DNA from 3 places in the Sphingomonas sp. SUN019 genome. Region 3 is predicted to be linked to each of the others. Evidence: predicted binding sites of a transcription regulator. Region 3 holds the regulator's gene; each other region holds the start of a gene.
The links. Region 3 encodes LexA, which represses DNA repair genes until DNA is damaged. Its sites were predicted from a motif close to GTTCCNCNCTTGTTCT; they were not measured.

Region 1 (7,072 bases), 2.0 Mb from region 3:
CTTGTCGGCGTTGAAAAACTTGACGGTGCCGGTAGCCATATTGAATTCCTTCTCGATCGGCGGCCGAATGTCGGCCACCGGGTGCAGTGGTGCAGGGAAAGAAGGAAGAAGGAGCCGCAAAGCGCCCGTAGCCCGTCGATATGCGACTCTTGCAAGGTGTATATAGGCGCGCGGACCCGAAACCGCAACCTCCACCTCAATCCGCGAACAACAGCACCGGCGTTTCCAGATACTTGCGCAGCGCCTGGACGTAGCTTGCCGCGTCCCAACCATCGACCACGCGGTGGTCGCAGCTGATCGACAGGTTCATCAGCTTTGCACGCACGATGTCGTCACCCTGAAACACCGGACGCTCGACAATCTTGTTCGGCCCGATGATCGCGACCTCTGGCCGGTTGATGACCGGCGTCGTCGCCACGCCACCCAGCGGCCCCAGCGACGTGACGGTGATCGTCCCCCCGCCCATCTCGGTCGGCGCCAGCTTGTTCGCCCGCGCCGCCTCGGCCAGCCGGGTAATCTCGGTCGCGAGCTGCCAGACGTTCCTATCCTGCGCATCGCGAATCACCGGCACGGTCAGCCCCGCATCGGTCTGCGTCGCCATGCCGAGATGGACGCGGCCCGACCGCGTCACCACGCCCGCCTCGTCGTCATACCGCGCATTGAGCATCGGGAATTCGGGCAACGTGCGGCAGATCGCGACGATCAGCAGCGGCAGCATCGTCAGCTTCGGCCGCCCCCCGCGATTCGCGTTCAGGTCGGCGCGCATCGCCTCCAGCGCGGTCACGTCGATTTCGTCGACATAGGTGAAATGCGGGATATTGCGCTTCGACGCCGCCATGTTCTCCGCAATGCGCCGCCGCATCCCGATGACCTTGACCTGCTCGTCGTCGCGCGCGCGGCTGGCGTGGGGCGCGTGGTAGCCCTGCCCCGAACCATAACGCAGGAATGCGTCAAGATCGGCGTGCCGGATGCGGTCGGAGTCGGACTTTACTTGCGACAAGTCGACGCCAAGGTCCGCCGCGCGAGCGCGCACGGCGGGCGAGGCGAGTGCCTTAAAATCCTCCCCGGCACGGGGAGGGGGACCGGCCGCAGGACGGTGGAGGGGCAGCCCAACGGGGCCATCGCCTGTGGCTGCCCCTCCACCACCGACTTCGTCGGCGGTCCCCCTCCCCGTTCCGGGGAGGACTTGAGCATCCTCAACCCCCGGATTCTCCGCCTCATATTGCTCCGCCGTCTCGGCCTGCGCAGCGCTTGCGGGTGCAGCCTTCACCCCGCCCGAAACCGCCCCCAGCGCAGGCGCCTCCTCTGCCGACACGTCCGCCGCATCGGTTTCGATCACCACCAGCGCCGCGCCGATCGACACCTGATCGCCGACCTCGCCCGCCAGCTCGACGACCGTCCCCGACACCGGTGATTCCATTTCGACCGTCGCCTTGTCGGTCATCATGTCGGCGATCTGCTGATCTTCCTCGACCCGGTCGCCGACCGCCACGTGCCACGCGACGATCTCGGCCTCGGAAATGCCCTCGCCGATATCCGGCAGCTTGAAAGTGAAACGCGCCATCGACAATCAGTCCTTCAGAATCTTTTTCAGCGCCTCGCCGATCCGCACCGGCCCCGGAAAATACGCCCATTCCAGGCTGTGCGGATACGGCGTGTCGAAGCCCGTCACGCGCTCGATCGGCGCCTCCAGGTGATAGAAGCACCGCTCTTGCACGATCGCCGACAGCTCCGATCCGAAGCCCGACGTCCGCGTCGCCTCGTGCACGATCATGCAGCGCCCGGTCTTCTTCACCGACGCCTCGATCGTCTCGATGTCGAGCGGCACCAACGTGCGCAGGTCGATGACCTCGGCATCCACGCCCGCCTCGGCGATCACCGCCAGGCAGACATGCACCATCGTCCCGTACGCCAGGATCGTTAGCGCTTCGCCCGCGCGAACCACCTTCGCCTTGCCCAGTTCGATCTTGTAGTAACCGGTCGGCACCTCACCGGCCGGGTGCTGCGACCAGTTCTGCGTCGGCTTGTCCCAATACCCATCGAACGGCCCGTTGTAGATGCGCTTGGGTTCGAAGAAGATCGTCGGATCGTTATCCTCGATCGCCGCGATCAGCAGCCCCTTCGCGTCATACGGCGTCGCGGGAATGACGGTCTTCACGCCCGAGATATGCGTGAAGATGCCCTCGGGCGACTGGCTGTGCGTCTGCCCGCCGAAGATGCCGCCCCCGAACGGCGAACGCACCGTGATCGGCGACGTGAACTCCCCCGCGGACCGATACCGCAACCGCGCCGCCTCCGACACAAGCTGGTCGAGCGCCGGGTAGATGTAGTCGGCAAACTGGATTTCGGGCACCGGCCTGAGGCCATACGCCCCCATCCCGACCGCGACGCCGATGATGCCGCATTCGGTGATCGGCGTGTCGAACACGCGCCGCTTGCCGTATTTCGCCTGCAGCCCGGCGGTCGCGCGGAACACGCCGCCGAAATAGCCGACGTCCTCGCCCATCACGATCACGTCCGGATCGCGCGCCATGACGACGTCCATCGCGGAATTGATCGCCTGGATCATGTTCATGCGGGTGGTTTCGCCCGCCTCGCCCGCTTCGGCCATCACGCTCACTTCCGGTCCCACGGCCGACCGCTCGCGGTCTCTTCGGCCAGCATTTGCGCCTGCTGCTCGCGAAGATGCCACGGCATCTCCTCGAACACGCCGTCGAACAGCGTATCCAGCGGCTGGTGCAGCCCGTGCCCCAGGATGCCGTTCTTCTCGGCCTCCTTCTGCGCCGCCTTCACCGCCTCGGCGAGCTCCTTGTCCTGCGCGACGTGCCGCTCCTCGTCCCATTCGCGGAGAGCAATCAAATGATCCTTCAACCGCCGGATCGGATCGCCCAGCGGCCACGCATTCGGCTCCCCCGCCGAGCGATACTGCCCCGGATCGTCCGAGGTCGAATGCCCCTCCGCGCGGTACGTGAAATGCTCAATCAACGTCGGCCCGGCATTGGTCCGCGCGCGCTCGGCCGCCCACAAGGTCGCGGCATAGACCGCCAGCGCATCGTTCCCGTCGACCCTGAGGCCGGCGATGCCATAGCCCACCGCCCGCGCCGCAAAGGTCGTCGCCTCCGCCCCCGCAAAGCCCGAAAAGCTGCTGATCGCCCACTGGTTGTTGACCACGTTCATGATCACCGGCGCACGATAGACAGATGCAAACGTGCAAGCGGAATGGAAATCCCCCTCCGCGGTGGAACCCTCCCCGCACCACACCGCCGAAATCCGCGTATCGCCTTTCGCCGCGCTGGCCATCGCCCAGCCCACCGCCTGCGGATATTGCGTCGCCAGATTGCCCGAGATCGAGAAGAACCCGGCCTCCTTCACCGAATACATGATCGGCAATTGCTTGCCCTGCAGCCGGTCGCCCTTGTTCGAATAGATCTGGTTCATCATGTCGACCATCGACCAGTCGCGCGCGATCAGCAGGCCCTGCTGCCGATAGGACGGGAAGCACATGTCGTCGCGGTCCAGCGCATAGGCCGCCGCCACCGCCACCGCCTCCTCGCCGGTGCATTTCATGTAGAAGCTGGTCTTGCCCTGCCGCTGCGCGCGGAACATTCGTTCGTCGAACGCGCGCACCAGCGCCATGTGCCGCAACATCGCACGCAGCCGATCGGGGCTGAGCTTGGGATCCCACGGCCCCACCGCCCGCCCGTCGTCATCCAGCACGCGGACGAGCGTATAGGCCAGATCGGTGAACCCGCTCGCCGCATCCGCAGTATCGGGCCGCCGCGCGGACCCGGCAGGCGGCACGTCGACCGCCGCGAAATCGACCGCATCGCCGGGGCGGAACTTCGGCTCCGGCACGTGCAGCGACAGCGGTTGCAGATTGGTGCGGGTGTCCGCGGCCATGCTCTCTCCAGATGGACTCGAAGGGGTCCGGTAAACGCGAGGGAGCCTGTTAGAAAGTTTCAAGTGATATGACTAGGGCCGGGTTCAGCGCGGCAAGCGCCGCGCAGAACCCGGCCCGGCCGGCGCGGCCAAAGCCGCGACCGACGACACGGGATTTACTCCCGTGTCCGGCCCGACGTGATGAACTCCCCACCACACACCCGGCATTAACCCCACCCTGCTACCGTAAGCCCACAAAGCTTTCGAAAGTCACTGACCATGACGCCCAGACAAGCCACCGATCGCCGTATCGCCGACAACCGCGCACAATATCGCGGCCCCGACCGCCGCAGCGGAACTGACCGCCGCCTCGCCGCGGAGTCGATCAAGGCCCCCGAACAGCGCGAAGGACCTGGCCTCATCACCTGGCTCCTGATCGCCGCCATCGGTTTCCTGCTGGTCGACGCCCTGATCTGGAACAGCCACTACCGCCACATTGGAATGGCCGCGATCACCGCCGAAGCCGCATCGATCCGCGCCTGGAGCGACGACGCCTGGCGCTCGGCAGGAGCGTAGCGCGGGGATGCCGGTTATTGGTGGGAGGCGGACATTCCGGCGATCACCAGAAAGCAGCACGCAGCCCGATCCAAAGCGGCAGTGCGAAGAGAATGACGGCGGCGCAAGCGATGACGGGCGCAATTCTCGCTACCACAACGGGCTCGCGACCTAAGATGCGACTGGTTAGATACCCCGCGATAAGGCAGTATAGAATTGCTCCACGAAACACGCCCCGCACACCAACTTCGCAACCGGTTTGCGCAAACGACAAAACACTACAAGCAGTGCCGTGTAGCTCAATTTGTGGCGGAACCACGAAGAAAGCGAGAAGTGCAAGCGCAGCGATGACGCCATGTATGCGACCGGGTGTGATCAGGCTCATGGCGGGAACATTGTCCAGCCAACGAATGTCCGCAAGTAGGCGTTATCAGACGCGCGCTTTCCTACAGACCGGCACCCATGTTATCTCCCCCGAGACGCCTAGACATCACGCTCTTTCACATCGCCGGTCAGCATCATCCGGAAGGCGCGTTTCGTGTGAACTTGTGTGAACTTTGGCCGCATCCGGCTGCGCGGCGCGACCGGCCCGACAACCCGCCATCGTCTCAACATTCTCAACATTGGGATAGCGATTGACTCCCGCCACGATAGGAACAAAGTAGGAACAATCGTCCCCCAGCCCGAGTCGTGCCCACCCGTGTCAGTGTCCCACCCCGGCGTCATACAGGAACTTCGCGAGACGCTGCGCGCCATCGAGGGCGACGGACACAAGCGTCGCGAGACGCTGCCGTTCGGGGTTTCCGCGCTCGACCAGCGGCTCGCCAGCGGCGGCCTCAGGCTCGATGCGCTGCACGAGATCGCCGCCGCCACCCCCGATCCCGGCGACGATGCGTCGGCTACGTTGTTCATGGCCGGGATCGCGGCGCGCGCCTGGGGACCAGTATTGTGGGTCGTGCGCCGCCGCGACCTGTTCGCGCCCGGCCTCTATCAATCGGGCCTGTCGCCCGAACGCGTGATCTATGCCGAGGCGGCCGACGATGCCGAGCTGCTGGCGTTGATGGAAGAAGGCCTGCGCCACCGTGGCCTCGGCGCGGTAATCGGCGAGGCGAAGCGCGCCGCGACCGCCTCCACCCGCCGCCTGCAGCTCGCCGCGGAGGGCGGCCGCACGATCGCTTTGCTGATGAAACGCCATGCGCGTGAAGGCGCCGACCCGTTCGGCGTGCCGTCGGCCGCGATCACCCGCTGGCGCGTCGCGTCGGCCCCGTCGTCGCCGCTCCCCGTCGAGGGCATCGGCCGCGCGCGCTGGGCCTTGAACCTCGTCCGCCAGCGCGGCGGCGATCCCTTCGAACTCACGCTGGAGGCTGCCGATGAAACGGGTCGCCTCGCTCTACCTGCCGCACTGGTCGATCGATCGCGTGCTGCGGGCCGGGCGACGCCACGCGCCGCCGCCTGACCGGCCGCCCGTGGACCTCGCCGCGCTCGAAGCCAGCGCGGCCGCCGAACGCGCAGCGCAGTGCGATGCCCCGCGCAACACCGGCTGGCGTCCCGGCGCCAAATGGGCGCGGGCGGAGGTGGCGCGCCAGATCGAATCGCTCCCCGCACACCAACGCCCCCCGATGCGCGAACTCGGGCGGCGCAGCGAGGCCGCCGGCATACCGTTCAAGCGCCTGCCCGGCGACGACGGCAACAAGGCGAGCGGCTGGGTCTCGCCCGCTACACATGCCGCCCCGGCAACGCCCAGATCACCGGTGGCCGCCAACCCCGCCGCGCTCGTTACCGCGCAAAAGATCGGCAGCCGCATTGAGATCGCCGCCGCCAGCCCCGCCGCGCGTGCGCTGGGCCTGATCCCCGGCATGGCGCTGACCCAGGCGCGCGCGTCGGTCCCGGGCCTGATCGTGCACGATGCCGACCCTGAGGGCGACCGCGCCGACCTTGAACGCCTGGCCACCACGCTGGCCCGCCGCTGGTGCCCGGTGGTCGCGATCTCCGACGACGACGGCCTGTTACTCGACCTGACCGGGGTCGCGCACCTCCACGGCGGCGAGGAAAAGATGGCGCGCCGGATCGTGCGGTTATTGGCGCGGGCAGGCGTCCGCGCCCGGATCGCGGTGGCCGACACCACCGGCGCGGCCTGGGCGTTCGCGCGTTTCCCTGCCCAACGTCATTCCCGCGCAAGCGGGAACCCACGGCCCGCGGCCGCCGACAATACCACCGACGTGCTTCCTAACAGCCACTCCGCCATGGGTTCCCGCTTGCGCAGGAATGACGGCGTTTGTTTGATTGGCGCGCGAGAACACCTCCCCCACCTCGCTCCGCTCCCCGTCGCCGCGCTCCGCCTTGACCCCACCGCTACCAACCTGCTCGCCCGGCTCGGCGTCGACACGATCGGCGAGCTGCTGGCCATTCCCCGCGCCCCGCTCGTCCAGCGCTTCGGCCGCGCGATCGTACAGCGGCTCGATCAGGCGACCGGCGCCGCGGCCGAACCGCTCGATCCCGTCGTCCCGCCGACCGCGATCCACGTCGAGCGCCGCTTCGCCGAACCGATTGCCACGGCGGACGCGATCGGCCACTGGCTGGCCGGTCTTGTCACCGACCTGACGCTCGCCCTCGCGAAAACCGGTCAAGGCGCCCGCAC
Region 2 (7,072 bases), 670 kb from region 3:
GGGGAGGTCGGTGAAGAACGCCAGCGCGTCGACCACCGACAGATGGGTGGCGTAACTGATGTTCTGCATCGCGATCTTCACCGCCAGCGCCTCGGGCTTCAGGCGCGCGCCGTGGCAGGTCTCGCAATGCTGCGAGCTTTGGTATTTTGCCAGTTCCTCGCGCATCCACGCGCTCTCGGTCTGGAGCAGGCGGCGGTTGAGGTTGCCGACGACGCCCTCGAACGGCTTCTTCACGTCGTATTTCTTGCGCCCGTCGATGAAGGTCAGCGTGACGGGCTTGCCCTTCGTCCCGTGCAGGATGACGCGCTGGACCTCCTCGGGCAGATCCTCCCACGGCGTTTCCAGGCTGAAATCGAATTCGCGCGCCAGGCTGCCGAGCACCTGCATATAATAGGGGCTGGGCGGGTTCGATTTCGCCCACGGCGCGACCGCGCCTTTCTTGATGCTGAGCGCGTGGTTGGGGACGACCAGGTCTTCGTCGAAGATCAGTTTTTCGCCGAGGCCGTCGCACGCCGGGCACGCGCCCTGCGGGGCGTTGAAGCTGAACAGCCGCGGCTCGATCTCGCTGATCGTGAAGCCGCTGACCGGGCAGGCGAATTTTTCGCTGAACACGATCCGGCCGGGCGGCGCGTGATCGCCGAGGATCATCGATTTCGGCGTATGCGGTTCGACCGGATCGGCGGGGTCGACATACGCCAGCCCCTCGGCGAGTTTCAGCGCAGTCTCGAATGATTCCGCCAGCCGCGTACCGATGTCGCCGCGCACGACGAGCCGGTCGACCACGACCTCGATGTCATGCTTGTATTTCTTGTCGAGCGCGGGGGCTTCGTCGATTTCGTGGATTTCGCCGTCGATGCGGACGCGGGTGAAGCCGGCCTTCTGCCACTCGGCCATTTCCTTGCGATATTCGCCCTTCCGCCCACGCACGACGGGCGCGAGCAGGAACAACCGCGTGCCCTCGGGCAGCGCCATTACGCGGTCGACCATCTGGCTGACGGTCTGCGCGGCGATCGGCTCGCCGGTCGCGGGGGAATAGGGGATGCCGACACGCGCCCACAGCAGCCGCATGTAATCGTAGATTTCGGTGACGGTCGCGACGGTCGATCGCGGATTGCGGCTGGTGGTCTTTTGCTCGATCGAGATCGCGGGGCTGAGCCCCTCGATATGATCGACGTCGGGCTTCTGCATCAGCTCCAGAAACTGCCGCGCATAGGCGCTGAGCGATTCGACGTAGCGGCGTTGCCCCTCGGCATAGATGGTGTCGAACGCGAGCGACGATTTGCCGCTGCCCGACAGCCCCGTGATGACGGTCAGCGTATCGCGCGGAATGTCTACGCTCACGTCCTTCAGATTATGCTCGCGCGCGCCGCGGACGGAGATGTGGGTCAGCATGGGAAGGAGTGTTCCATATTTGTTCTTGATCCGCAAGCGGGAGCACGGCACGATGCCGACAGATGGGGTCAGGCGCGCGACCGGGCAAGCGGGGTTGCGTGGCGAGCGGGGATCGGCATGGTGACGATGATGGACGAACGACCTGTCTTTTACGAGTTTTTCGCCGGCGGCGGGATGGCGCGCGCCGGGTTAGGCGCGGGCTGGGACTGCTTGTTCGCAAACGATTTCGATCCGAAGAAGGGCGCGGCTTACGCAGAAAACTGGGGCGATGCGGCGTTGCACGTCGGCGACGTCGGCGCGGTGACGACGGCGCAATTGCCGGAGCGGGCCGATCTCGTCTGGGCTTCGTTTCCGTGCCAGGACTTGTCGTTGGCGGGTGCGGGCGCTGGGCTGAGCGGTGGTCGGTCGGGTGCGTTCTGGCCGTTCTGGCGGTTGATCGAGGGTTTGCGCGCTGAGGGTCGCAAACCGCGGACGATCGTGCTGGAGAACGTGTGTGGGCTGCTGACGTCGAACGACGGCGCGGACTTTGCGGCGCTGTGCGCGACGGTCGCGAAGGCGGGATATTGGATCGGCGCGATGGTGGTCGATGCGCAACTGTTCCTGCCGCAATCGCGCCCGCGCCTGTTCGTCGTCGCGATCGACGATTCGCTGCCGGTGCCGGGCCATATCCAGAGTCCGTGGGCGCTCGATCGCTGGCATCCCGCGCGCCTCCGCGCGGCGCAGGCCGCCTTGCCCGAACAATTGCGGTCGATGTGGCTATGGTTTGCGCCGCCCCAACCGCCAAAGCGAAATGCGCGGCTGATCGATCTGATCGAAGACGAACCGCACGACGTGGCGTGGCGCAGCGACGCGGAAACCGCAAAGATTCTGGCGATGATGACCCCGGTCAATCGCGCCAAGATCGATCTGGTCGCGGCGAACGGCGGCAAAAGCGTCGGCGCGGTCTACAAACGCACGCGGATCGAGCAGGGTCGCAAGATGCAGCGCGCAGAAGTGCGTTTCGACCTCGCAGGATGCCTGCGGACGCCCGGCGGCGGATCGAGCCGGCAGACGATTGTCGCGGTCGAGGATGGGCGGGTCCGGACCCGGCTGATCTCGGCGCGCGAGACCGCGCGATTGATGGGGCTGCCCGAGGAATATCGGCTGCCGCTGCGATACAACGATGCCTATCACCTGACCGGGGACGGCGTGGCGGTGCCCGTGGTGCGGCATATCGCGGAGACGATATTGGAGCCGGTGTTGCACCAGCGTGAGGTTCGTATTGTCGCGGCGTAACGATGAAGGCCCCGTTGCCGACCTCGCCACCAAGAGTCCGCCGAGCGAAACGGTTGAACTGAGGCGCGGGCTGCAACAGTTCGTTTCCCAATCGCTGTCGAGCTTTCACACTGACGCACCGCAGACTCGAAAGGGAGCGTCGATAACGGTCGGTGCGGTGAAGTGGGGCGTCTACGCATTCTTCGATTATGACGGCGAACCGATCTACGTGGGCCAAACGCGCGAAAGCCTGGGACAACGGATCGCCCGGCACCTGACCAACCAGCGCACCGATGCGGTGGCGATGGCGGTGCTAGATCCGTTCGAGGTTCGATCGATCGCTGTATGGCCGCTGCCGCAATATCAAGAGGTGGGCGGCAAGACTGCTGGCGCGGTCGAAGCGGCGAAGCATCTCGACGCGTTGGAGCGCACCATCTTCCTGAAGCTCGTCGCCGAAAGCAAGTTCGGCAAAATTCTCAATGAGAAGGATCCGCCAGACGTCCCGGTCTGCGAGACGCCGCCCAGCATCAGGGGCGATATCGTAAGCGAGGACGTCCGGCGCATCCGGCAACATCCGGATTTGCGGATCGCGCGACGCGCGCAGACGATCGCACGGCTCTCGCAGATCATCGCCGGTCGCGACGTTCAGGCCGGCCTGCGTCGCGCGCTGGCGACGCAGGCGGATAGACTGGCGTGGCTCGCCAACAAGCGCTTCGCCGCGCTTGGGGGCGAAGCGGCGGTCGAAGAACGCGAGACGGACGAACCGGACGATGAAGGCGATCACGGCGAAACGACCTGAAGCCGAAAAGCCCCTGACCCGATCGGAGACGATGGCGCGGGTCAGGTCGCGCGATACGTCGCCGGAACGGGCGGTTCGCCGTATCCTGACCGACCTCGGCTATCGTTATCGCCTGCACCGGGCCGATCTGCCGGGCACGCCGGACATCGCCTTTATCGGTCGGCGCAAGGCGCTCTTCGTACATGGATGCTTCTGGCACGGCCATAATTGCGCGCGGGGAAGTCGTGCGCCGAAGACCAACCCTGAATATTGGCGCACGAAGATCGCTCGCAACCGCGCGCGCGACCTGGATGTAGCGGCCGCGCTGGACCGCCTTGGCTGGTCCGCCATGACGGTGTGGGAATGCGAATTGCGCGATGTTGCGGCCGTATCGATGCGGTTGGCGCTTTGGCTGCGATGATCGCGGCAACGCTTTTCGAACGACCGGGCCTAGCGAAACGCCGGGCGGTGTATTATATCTGCGATACACACGATAGAGGCTGACGATGGGCAAGAAGAAGGACGCGAAGAAGGCGGCGCGCAAGGCGGCGGAGGCTGCTGCTGCGGCCTATGCCGCGCGGATGGCGGCGGAGGCTTCGGCAGGCGGGTCGGCGGGACGCGGCGCGCCGGGGTTCGAGGTGCCGGACGAGTTGCGCCGCATGGGCGAGGCGTTGATCGCGAAGGCGAATTCGCCGCAGGGGCGCGAGATGATCGCGTCCGGGCTGGCGCTGGCGGCGACCGCGGCGGCGGCGAGTGCGGGGCGGCAACGGCGGCAGTCGCCGCACGCGGGCGAAGAGCGCGCTGTTCCGCCGGCCCCTCCCGTTCCGCCGACACCTCCCGTTCCTCCGGCGCCGCCCGTTCCGCCCGTGCCCCCGGTCCCGCCACAGCCTGGCGTCGGCGGGACGCAAGCGATCGATCCGCAGGCGGTCGCCGATGCGATCGGCGATGCGGCGGGCGCGCTGCTGACGCGGCTGTTCGCCAATAGACGACCCGGTTGATTCGATCCGATCCGGTCTGATCTTACCCATTATGGATAATGATTACGTAAAATCGATCGTATCACGTTAGGAAACGATGTAATAATAAGGAATTATCGGGCGCGCGCAGCACGTTCGGTGGGGTTGGCAACCGGGAAGGGGGATTCCGGTGAGGCGGCATCATGGCCTGGCGGACAAGTTGCTGGCGGCTGCGATCGAGCCCGATCGGTGGCTGGGCGTGCTGTCCGACGTGGCGGCGGCGTGCCGGTCCGATCATGCGCAGATCATCGGGTTCGGGCCGGATTACGATGTCGCGTTCAACTTCGTCAGCGGGATCGATGCGGGCGCGCTGCGCCGGTTCGACGCGATCGATCACGGATCGCCATTGATCAACTACCGCGTCGCCGCCAGCGTGGCGGCCGGCCCGCACGCGGTGCTGCACGAGGCGCATTACGCCGCGGCGCGGAGCGGGCTGGTCAATGACGCCTATCTCGATCTGACGCGTGATGTGGATATCCCGCACGGCTGCCAGACAAATTTGCGGCGCGACGAGCACAATCTGCTGGGCTTCGCGCTGTTGCGGTCGGCGCGGTCCGGGCCGACCACGGCGGCGGTGCGCGCCGATTTCGCCGAACTGCGCGATTATGCGGTCGCCGCAGCGGCGCTGCAGGTGGCGTTGGAGCGGCAGGGGCACCATCTGATCGCGGGCAGTTTCGACGCGATGGGAACTGCGTGTTTCGTGCTCGACGCCGACCTGAGGGTGCGCGCGCGGACAGTCAGCGCAGAAGGGTTGCTGCGCGCCGGGGTGGTGAGACTGGCGGACGGGCGCGTCGCCTTGCCCATCGCGGAGGATCAGCGGCGGCTGTCGGCGGCGATGAATGCGGTCGCATCGGGCCGCGCGCTGGCTGGGCATGTCGTCGTGCCGGACGAGGTCGAGGGCGGGACCGGCGGGGTGATGACGCTGAAGCTCCACTGCCTGCCCGCGCGCGACTGGAGCATGGGGTTCGCGCCCGCTGCAATCCTGGTGGTGAAACGCTCGCTTTATCCCGGCCCGATCGATGCGAGCGTGCTGCGCGACACGTACCGTCTGACTGCGGCGGAGGCGGCGATCGCGCTGGCGCTGCTGATGGGGCAGCCGCGCGCGCAAATCTGCGCCGCGCGCGGCATCACGCGCGAAACGCTGCGCACGCACCTGCGCACGCTGTTCGCGAAGCTGGGGGTCAATCGCGAGGCGGATGCGATCCACCTGCTCCACGCGGTGCTGGGGTAGAGCGGGCTTGCCTTGCCCACCATAAATAATGTTATGGTGATGCCGAGGAGAGGTGCGTGGCGGGATTTTCGTTCGATCTGAGCGGGCGTGTTGCGTTGGTGACGGGCGCGTCGTCGGGGATCGGGCGGCGGTTCGCGCTGCAACTGGCGGCGAGCGGGGCGAAGGTGGTGATCGCGGCGCGGCGAACCGCCTTGCTGGAGGAACTGCGCGCCGCGATCGAGGCGGCGGGCGGCGAAGCGCTGGCGGTGGCGATGGACGTGGCGGACGAGGCGTCGACGATCGCGGCGTATGATGCGGCGGAGGCCGCGTTCGGGACGGTCGATACCGTGGTCGCCAATGCCGGGATCGCGCACGGCGCGAGTTCGCTCGGCATGAAAATGGAGGCGTTCGACCAGACGGTCGCGGTGAACCTGCGCGGCGTGTTCCTGACCGCGCGCGAAGGGGCGAAACGGATGATCGCCGCGGGATCAACCGAAACGGGGCGGGGGCGGATCGTGCTGATCTCCTCGATCACCGCGCATCACGTCTCACCGCACACCGGCGCCTATGCCGCGACCAAGGCCGGGGTGATGCAGATGGGCCGCAGCTTCGCCAAGGACTGGGCGCTGCGCGGCGTGAACGTCAACGTCCTTTGCCCGGGCTATATCCTGACCGACATCAACGCCGATCTGTGGGAGCACGCCGAGGGCAAGAAGCTGCTCGCCCGCTTCGCCCGCCCGCGGATCATGAGCGCCGGCGCGCTCGATCCGATGCTGCTGTATCTGTGTTCGGACGCCAGCGCCGAGGTGACGGGGTCGGTGATGACGATCGACGACGGACAGACGTTGTGAATTGTCGCGGTGCCAGCCCGCTCCCCCTTCCGGCCACCCATTCAGGATATTCTGTGGGCGGCCGGGAGGGGGAGCGGGCTGGTACCGCTCCATGCGCGTGAGCGCATCAAACAACAGGAGAACCGGTTTGGCTTACGAACAGATCCGCTACGACATCGCCGACGGGATCGCGACGATCACGCTGCACCGGCCCGAGAAGTTGAACGCCTTCACGGGGCAGATGATGGCGGAGATGATCGACGCGTTCGATCAGGTCGACGCCGATGACGCCGTGCGCTGTGTAATTGTGACGGGCGAGGGGCGCGCCTTCTGTGCCGGGGCGGATTTGTCGGGCGGGGGGAAAACGTTCGACTATGAAGGGCGCGGCGCGGATTCGCCGGTCGGGCCGGATGGCGAATTGCGCTATGGCAGCGAAAGCGCCCGCGATGGGGGCGGGCGGCTGACGCTGCGCATCTTCGAATGCCTGAAGCCGGTGATCGCGGCGATCAACGGTCCCGCGGTCGGGATCGGGAGCACGATGACGCTGGCGATGGACATCCGGCTGGCGAGCGACACCGCGCGCTTCGGCTTC
Region 3 (7,072 bases):
CGTAACGGATGCTCCCCCGCCGGCGATGCCTGCTGATTGTCCCAGAAACCGATCGCGCTGCCCGCGGCGTGGCCGTGATAGCCGATCGGATGCGAATAGATCGTCGGCTCCAGCCCGCCCGCCCGCGCCGCCTTGCGCGCATCGGCCAGCATCTGATTGCCCGTCCGCCCGGTCCGGAACGCAGCGGTCAGGTGGTCCTGCACCGCATTGGCCGCCGCCATCCCGGCGCGCAGCCCCGCGGGCGCATCGCGCTCGCCCGGCTTCAGGACATAGGCCAGATGCTGCGTATCGGTGTTGAGGCCCAAGTACGTGATCCCGAAATCGGTCCACAGCATATCGCCGGGCAGGATCACCGCATCGCCGGTCAGTTCCTCCTTCGATCCCTGCCTAAAGATATGCAGCGACGGCTGGAACCACGTCGCCAGCTTCAGCCCGGCGATCCGCTCGCGGAACCACCACACCACGTCGTCCGCCGTCGTCTTCCCCGGCACGACGACCTTGTCCGACAACCCCTCGGCGATGATCGCGTGCGCGTTCCGCACGATTGCCGGATAGCGCGCCATCTCCGCCGGAATGCGCGTTTCGAGCCAGCCGATCGCCAGCGCTCCCGCCGGTGCAATCCGCGCGGCGTATTCGGGCGGCAGCGCCCCGCGCAGTTCCTCATATTCGCCGTGCGTCAGCCCATCGGCCAGCGCGGTCTGCGCGGAGATATTTAGCGCGATCTTCTTCGGCTTGCGCTCCGCCACTAGCGCGGCGAAGCGTTTCCACTGATCGGGTTCCGCCTCAGGCTTCCACGCAGCTTTGAACAGCGTGCCAAGACCGTAGCGGCTGACCGTCATCCGCTCGACCGGCCTGCCCCCGCCGGGATCGAAGAACATCAGGATCGTGCGACGCCGCGCGGAAAAACTCTCCGCGTCCAGCATCGTCGCCACGACCGGATCCTCGACATATTCGCGCGCCACCAGCACCCACATGTCGACGCCCGCCCCACGCATCAGCCGCGGTACGACGGTGTCGAGCCGCTCGGCCAACCATGCGTCCTGAACCTTTGCACGCTCGCGCAGCGGCAGGACGGGCGGAACAGCGATGTCGAACCGCTCGGGCTGGCTCGGCGGCGCAGCCCCGCCCAGCAACAATGCGCCCGCCAGCGCGATCGACATCGGAATCCGCATGGTCGTCCCCTTTTCCCCAAGCCTTACTAGCCGCCCGGAGCATGGTGACAAACGCCGACCGCCTGTGAATGTTGGAAATGTTCTGGCAAGGCTAAAGGCGATGCCGCGCGATCGCCCCCTTCCCGCCCGCCGCCGCCTGCCGCGATCCTTGCCGACGATCGTGAAAAACGCGCTATCGTCTCAACATTCTCAACATTCGCGCGTGGTTTGTCGCGCCGGACACTCGTGAGCCTGCTTCCCGTCGCGGAGGCGCAGGTGCGCCTGCTCGCCTCGGTCGCGCCGGTCGCGGCCGAAACCCTCCCGATCGGTGCGGCGCTCGGGCGATGGGCGGCCGAACCGGTGATCGCCGCGCGGACGCAGCCCGCCGCGGACCTGTCGGCGATGGACGGTTACGCCATCCGCTTCGCCGATCTGCCCGGACCGTGGCGAGTCATCGGGGAAAGCGCGGCGGGGCGGCCGTTCGACGGCACGATCGGAGCCGGTGAGGCCGCACGCATCTTCACCGGCGCGGCGATGCCGAAGGGCGCGGATACGGTGATGGTGCAAGAGGAAGCCGGGCGCGATGGCGATCGTCTGACGCTGGACGGCGAAGGACCGCTCGCGCTCGGCCGCAACACGCGTCGGCGCGGACTCGACTTTTCCGCAGGCGACGTGCTGATCGAAGCGGGTGCGCGACTGACCGCCGCCCGGTTGGCGGTGGCGGCGACTGGTGGCGTCGGCGCCGTCACGGTCCGCCGCCCCGTCCGCGTGGCGATCGCGGCAACCGGAGACGAACTCGTCGAACCCGGCACCCCCGCGTCCGACACCGCGCTCCCCGAATCCAACCGGCTGCTGTTGCGATCGTTGCTCGCAGATTCGCCGGTCGAGATCGTCGACCTCGGTATCCTGCCCGATCGGCTCGACGCCCTGACCGAGGCGTTTCGCGACGTTCAGGCTGACCTGCTCGTCACCACAGGCGGCGCGTCGGTCGGCGACCATGATCTGGTCCGCCCCGCGCTGGAAGCGGCGGGCGCGCAGATCGATTTCTGGCGCATCGCGCTGCGCCCGGGCAAGCCGATGATGGCCGGACGGCGCGGTCAGATGCTGGTGCTCGGGCTTCCCGGTAACCCGGTGTCGGCGTTCGTCACCGCGATCCTGTTCGTCAAACCCGTCGTCGCCGCGCTGGCGGGCGCACACAACCCGCTGCCGCGCACGACCCGCGCGATCCTCGGCGAAGACCTGCCCGCGAACGGCCCGCGCACCGATTATATGCGCGCCGCGTTGACCGATGGCCGGGTCAGCGTTTCGGGCATTCAGGACAGCTCGATGCTGCTCACGCTGGCGCGCTCCGACTGCCTGGTGATCCGCGAACCGCACGCGCCACCAGCGGCGGCTGGCGAATCGGCGGAAATCCTCATGATCGCTTGACGGCAAGCAAAGTGTTCCATATTGGTTCCGCGTCTGTTCGCCGGAGGAACCCGCGATGCTTACCAAGAAGCAGCATGAGCTGATCTGTTTCATCAACGATCGGCTCGCCGACAGTGGCGTGTCACCTTCGTTCGAGGAAATGAAGGACGCGCTGGACCTGAAGTCCAAGTCCGGCGTCCACCGTCTGATCAGCGCGCTGGAAGAACGTGGCTTCCTCCGCCGCCTGCCGAACCGCGCGCGGGCGCTCGAAGTGCTGAAGATGCCCGAGCGCGCCGAGCCGAAGCGGGCGGCCCCGCCGCCGCGCCGCGCCGCGCCCGAACCCGCCAACGACATCATCGAAATTCCGCTGCACGGCCGGATCGCCGCGGGCGTCCCGATCGAGGCGTTCGAGGGATCGACCATGCTGCCCGTTCCCGCCGCCCTGCTCGGCGCCGGCGAACATTTCGCACTGGAAGTGTCGGGCGATTCGATGGTCGAGGCGGGCATCCTCGATGGCGACTACGCGCTGATCCGACGGCAGGACGTCGCCCGTGACGGCGAGATCGTCGTGGCGCTGATCGAGGATCACGAAGCGACGCTCAAATATTTCCGTCGCGAAGGCGCGATGATCCGGCTCGATCCCGCCAACCGCGCCTACGATCCGCAGCGTTATCCCCCCTCGCACGTCCGCGTGCAGGGTAAGCTGTCGGGGCTGCTGCGCCGCTACGATTGATTGCGGCCAGCGTCCACGGATGCTGGTCGCCTGCGCGGTGGACGGTGGTGATGCGGCCGTTCGCCAGCGTGACCGCGATCCCGCCGGTCTGCGCCAGCGTCGGCCGGTCGAGCTTCAGCCAGCGCGGCGTGCAGGTGCGCGGCAGGCGGCGTTCGCTGATCACGATATCCGCCGCGCGGCACGCCGCGACCAGTTCGGCGACCGGCACCAGATAAGCGCTGCGCGTCGCCACGATCCGCCACCGCCGCCCGCCCGCCTCGCGCGTCGCGATGCACAGGTCACGGCTGCAGCGCGCCTCGCGTTGTTCCGCCAGCAACAACGGCTCGCCATCGGCCCCGCCGTTCTCGGCCAGCATCGCCTTCGTATAGTCCCCCGCCCGATCCCGCAGCATCGCCACCGCACCGCTGCCCGTCCGCAACGCGACGTGCCGCCCGTCCCCGGTCACCAGCAGATCGGGCGCAGGCGTCATCATTGCCCACACCGCCCCGGCCGCCAACGGCCCCAGCCCGAGCCGCCGCCATTTCGTCCGCCACAATGCGAGCCACAGCCCGCCAGCGACCATCAATCCGTAGGCTTCGCCGGGCATGGCAGGCAACGCCGCGACCGACCCCGGCGCCGCGGCGACGGTGTGGGCGATCCACAGCAACAGCGCCAGCGCTTGACCGGTCAGCCACCACAGTGGCGCGCCCAGCCCGACCGTATCAAGCAGCAACGCCCCCGCCTCCAGCGGCATCACCACGAACGTCGTCAGCGGGATCGCGACGATATTGGCGACCGCGCCGTAAATGCCCGCCTTGTGGAAATGAAACACCGCGATCGGCATTAGCGCGAGTTCGACCGCCAATCCGGTCATCAGCAACGACGCAAGTCCACGCACCGCCCAGCGCACCCACCCGTCATCCCGCGCCATGAACCATTCTCGCACGCGCGGATGTTCGTGCAGCGCTACGATCGCGGTCACCGCGGCGAACGACAGCTGGAAACTTGGTCCTGCCAGCGATTCCGGCCACAATAGCAGCACAATCACCGCCCCCGCCGCGACGAGCCGCAGCGTCACCGCCTCGCGCCCGATCGCCATCGCGGTAAGCACCAGCAAGGCCGCGACGCACGACCGGATCGTCGGCACCTGGCTGCCCGTCAGCAAGGTATAGCCGACCGCCACCACCGCCGCGACGCCCGCCGCGATCAACGGCACACGGCCCGTCAGCGCCAGCCACGGGCTGAGCGCCAGCAGCCGCGACGCGAGCAGCATCGTCAAACCGACCGCCGCGGTGATGTGCAACCCGCTCACCGACAGCAGATGCGCCAGCCCCGACCGCCGCATCGCCTCCGCATCGTCATCGCTGATCGCACCGGTATCGCCGGTCGCCAGCGCCGCCGCTATACCACCCGCGCTCCCCTCAAGGCGAACGTGAATATGCCGCGACAGCCGCGCGCGCAGCCCTTCCTCGCCCGCGCCGCCGCTAACGATCTCGACTGGCGCGAACCCCCGCCCGGTCGCGCCGATCCCGGCGAACCACGCCACGCGCGCAAAGTCATAAGCGCCCGGCACCGCCGCCGATGGCGGCGGCATCAGCCGCGATCGCAGCCGGACGACTGCGCCTTCGGTCAGCCCCGCCGGCGCATCGGCGGTCGCAACGTTGACCCGCAGCCGCGTCGGCGCGGGATCGGGCGTCCGGTCGATCCACCGCGTCGGCGCGAGCCGCAGCCGCACCAGATCGCGCGCCGGAAGCGCGTCGAGCTGCTCCACTCGCGCCTCGAACTGGACGATCGTCGGTCGCTCCAGGACCGGCGCGCGCACGCGTTCGGCCCGCCACCACACCAGCGACAGCCCGAGCGCGACCGCCAGCGCGCCGATCGCCACGCTGCGGCCCGCTCGGCCACTCCTGCCAAGAGCCACAGCAATCGCGGCGACGGCCAGCGCCGCCAGAACTGCCGCGGTCCACAGCGCCGGATCGGGCAGCACGAACCACGCCGCCACGCCCGCGCCGATCGCCACCGGCAGCCAAAGGAACAGCTGATCGCGCTCCGCCTCAAGCCAACGCTCGACCGCGTCACGCGCCCCGCCGACCGCGGTTTGAAGCGGCCGGAAGCGCGTGCTAGGGGCATTCGCGGCCTTGGTCGCCATCTCGTTTCACAGCCTGGGAGCAAGCGCGCTTGAGCGCAACCATCGATACCGCGGCACCGCCGCGCGACCGAAACGTCGTCACGCGCTTCGCGCCATCGCCTACGGGATTCCTGCATCTCGGCGGCGCGCGCACCGCGTTGTTCAACCTGTTGTTCGCGAGAGCCCACGGCGGGAAATTCCTGCTTCGGATCGAGGATACCGACCGCGCGCGCTCCACCCAGCCCGCGATCGACGCGATCCTGTCGGGGATGACGTGGCTCGGGCTCGACTGGGACGGCGACGCCGTGTTCCAGGCGACCCGCGCGGAGCGTCACGCCGAGGTCGCGCACCAAATGCTCAATAGCGGCCACGCCTATCGTTGCTATCTGACGCCCGACGAGCTTGCCGCGATGCGCGCCGCAGCGGAGGCGGCGAAGAAGCCGCTGCGCATCCGTAGCCCGTGGCGCGACCGAACCGACTGGCCGGACGACAAGCCCTATGTCGTGCGCTTGAAGGCCCCGACCGAGGGCGCGACGACGATCCCCGACCTGGTCCAGGGCGACGTGACGGTTCAGAACGTGGAGATCGACGACCTCGTCCTGCTGCGGTCGGACGGCACGCCGGTCTATATGCTCGCGGTGGTGGTCGACGATCACGACATGGGCGTCACCCACGTCATCCGCGGCGACGATCATCTCAACAACGCGTTCCGCCAGCTACCGATCTATCGCGCGATGGGCTGGCCCGAACCCGCCTATGCGCACATCCCGCTGATCCACGGATCGGACGGCGCGAAGCTGTCGAAGAGGCACGGCGCGGTCGGGATCGAGGCGTATCGCGACGAACTCGGCATCCTGCCCGAAGCGATGGGCAATTACCTGCTCCGGCTCGGCTGGGGCCACGGCGACGATGAAATCATCGACCGCGATCAGGCAGTCGAATGGTTCGACCTGGCGGGCGTCGGCAAATCGCCGTCACGCTTCGACCTGAAGAAACTGGAGAACCTGAACGGCCATTACATCCGCGCCGCCGACGATGCGCGACTGACCGGACTGGTCGCCGAAAAATTCGGTTTCGAGGATGCGGCACGGCGCGACCTGCTTACGCAGGCGATGCCGTCGCTGAAGGCGCGCGCGGCAAATCTGAACGAACTGGCCGCCGGGTCGGCGTTCCTGTTCGCCACCCGCCCGCTGCAGATCGACGAAGCCGCCGCGCCGTTGCTCCAGGATGGCGCATCTGCGCTGCTCACCCGGCTCCACGCCGCGCTTGACGCAGTGCACAACTGGGATACGGAGACGCTCGAAGATGCGGTACGCCGCGTGGCCGAGGATGCGGGCGTAAAGCTCGGTCAGGTCGCGCAGCCGCTCCGTGTCGCACTCACCGGCCGCAAGACGTCGCCGGGCATTTTCGACGTGCTGGTCCTGCTGGGCCGCGACGAAAGCCTGGCGCGCATTGCGGACCACGCCGTCTGACGAGCCTTGACTGGCACCGTCGCAATCGAACGATAAGGGAAGGACGCCCTCCATGACCGATACCGCCAAGCTGTCCATCGCCGGTAGCGACCACGATTATCCGGTGATGTCCGGCACGGTCGGCCCCGACGTCGTCGACATTCGCAAACTCTATGCGCAGACGGGCGCGTTCACCTACGATCCCGGTTTCACCTCCACCGCC

Region 1: M0208_RS07715 (ImuA family protein) is a predicted target of LexA. The motif match lies at 5,088-5,103, and genes of this name have one in related genera.
Region 2: uvrA (excinuclease ABC subunit UvrA) is a predicted target of LexA. The motif match lies at 1,403-1,418, and genes of this name have one in related genera.

What each region holds. Positions count from the first base shown of each region.
Region 1 is NZ_CP096971.1:1,572,877-1,579,948, forward strand. Features, by position in the region: gene M0208_RS07685 (cold-shock protein) at 1-39, opposite strand, end outside; gene M0208_RS07690 (dihydrolipoamide acetyltransferase family protein) at 197-1,564, opposite strand; gene M0208_RS07695 (alpha-ketoacid dehydrogenase subunit beta) at 1,571-2,575, opposite strand; gene M0208_RS07700 (3-methyl-2-oxobutanoate dehydrogenase (2-methylpropanoyl-transferring) subunit alpha) at 2,617-3,900, opposite strand; gene M0208_RS07705 (hypothetical protein) at 4,159-4,455, shown strand; gene M0208_RS07710 (hypothetical protein) at 4,499-4,819, opposite strand; gene M0208_RS07715 (ImuA family protein) at 5,135-5,890, shown strand; gene M0208_RS07720 (DNA polymerase Y family protein) at 5,805-7,072, shown strand, end outside.
Region 2 is NZ_CP096971.1:2,901,786-2,908,857, forward strand. Features, by position in the region: gene uvrA (excinuclease ABC subunit UvrA) at 1-1,392, opposite strand, end outside; gene M0208_RS13970 (DNA cytosine methyltransferase) at 1,510-2,667, shown strand; gene M0208_RS13975 (GIY-YIG nuclease family protein) at 2,825-3,445, shown strand; gene M0208_RS13980 (very short patch repair endonuclease) at 3,417-3,845, shown strand; gene M0208_RS13985 (hypothetical protein) at 3,931-4,422, shown strand; gene M0208_RS13990 (helix-turn-helix transcriptional regulator) at 4,571-5,671, shown strand; gene M0208_RS13995 (SDR family NAD(P)-dependent oxidoreductase) at 5,728-6,501, shown strand; gene M0208_RS14000 (crotonase/enoyl-CoA hydratase family protein) at 6,629-7,072, shown strand, end outside.
Region 3 is NZ_CP096971.1:3,568,610-3,575,681, reverse strand. Features, by position in the region: gene M0208_RS17245 (aminopeptidase P family protein) at 1-1,172, opposite strand, end outside; gene M0208_RS17240 (molybdopterin molybdotransferase MoeA) at 1,398-2,579, shown strand; gene lexA (transcriptional repressor LexA) at 2,635-3,291, shown strand; partial or broken gene M0208_RS17230 (ComEC/Rec2 family competence protein) at 3,302-5,419, opposite strand; gene gltX (glutamate--tRNA ligase) at 5,449-6,870, shown strand; gene M0208_RS17220 (citrate synthase) at 6,923-7,072, shown strand, end outside.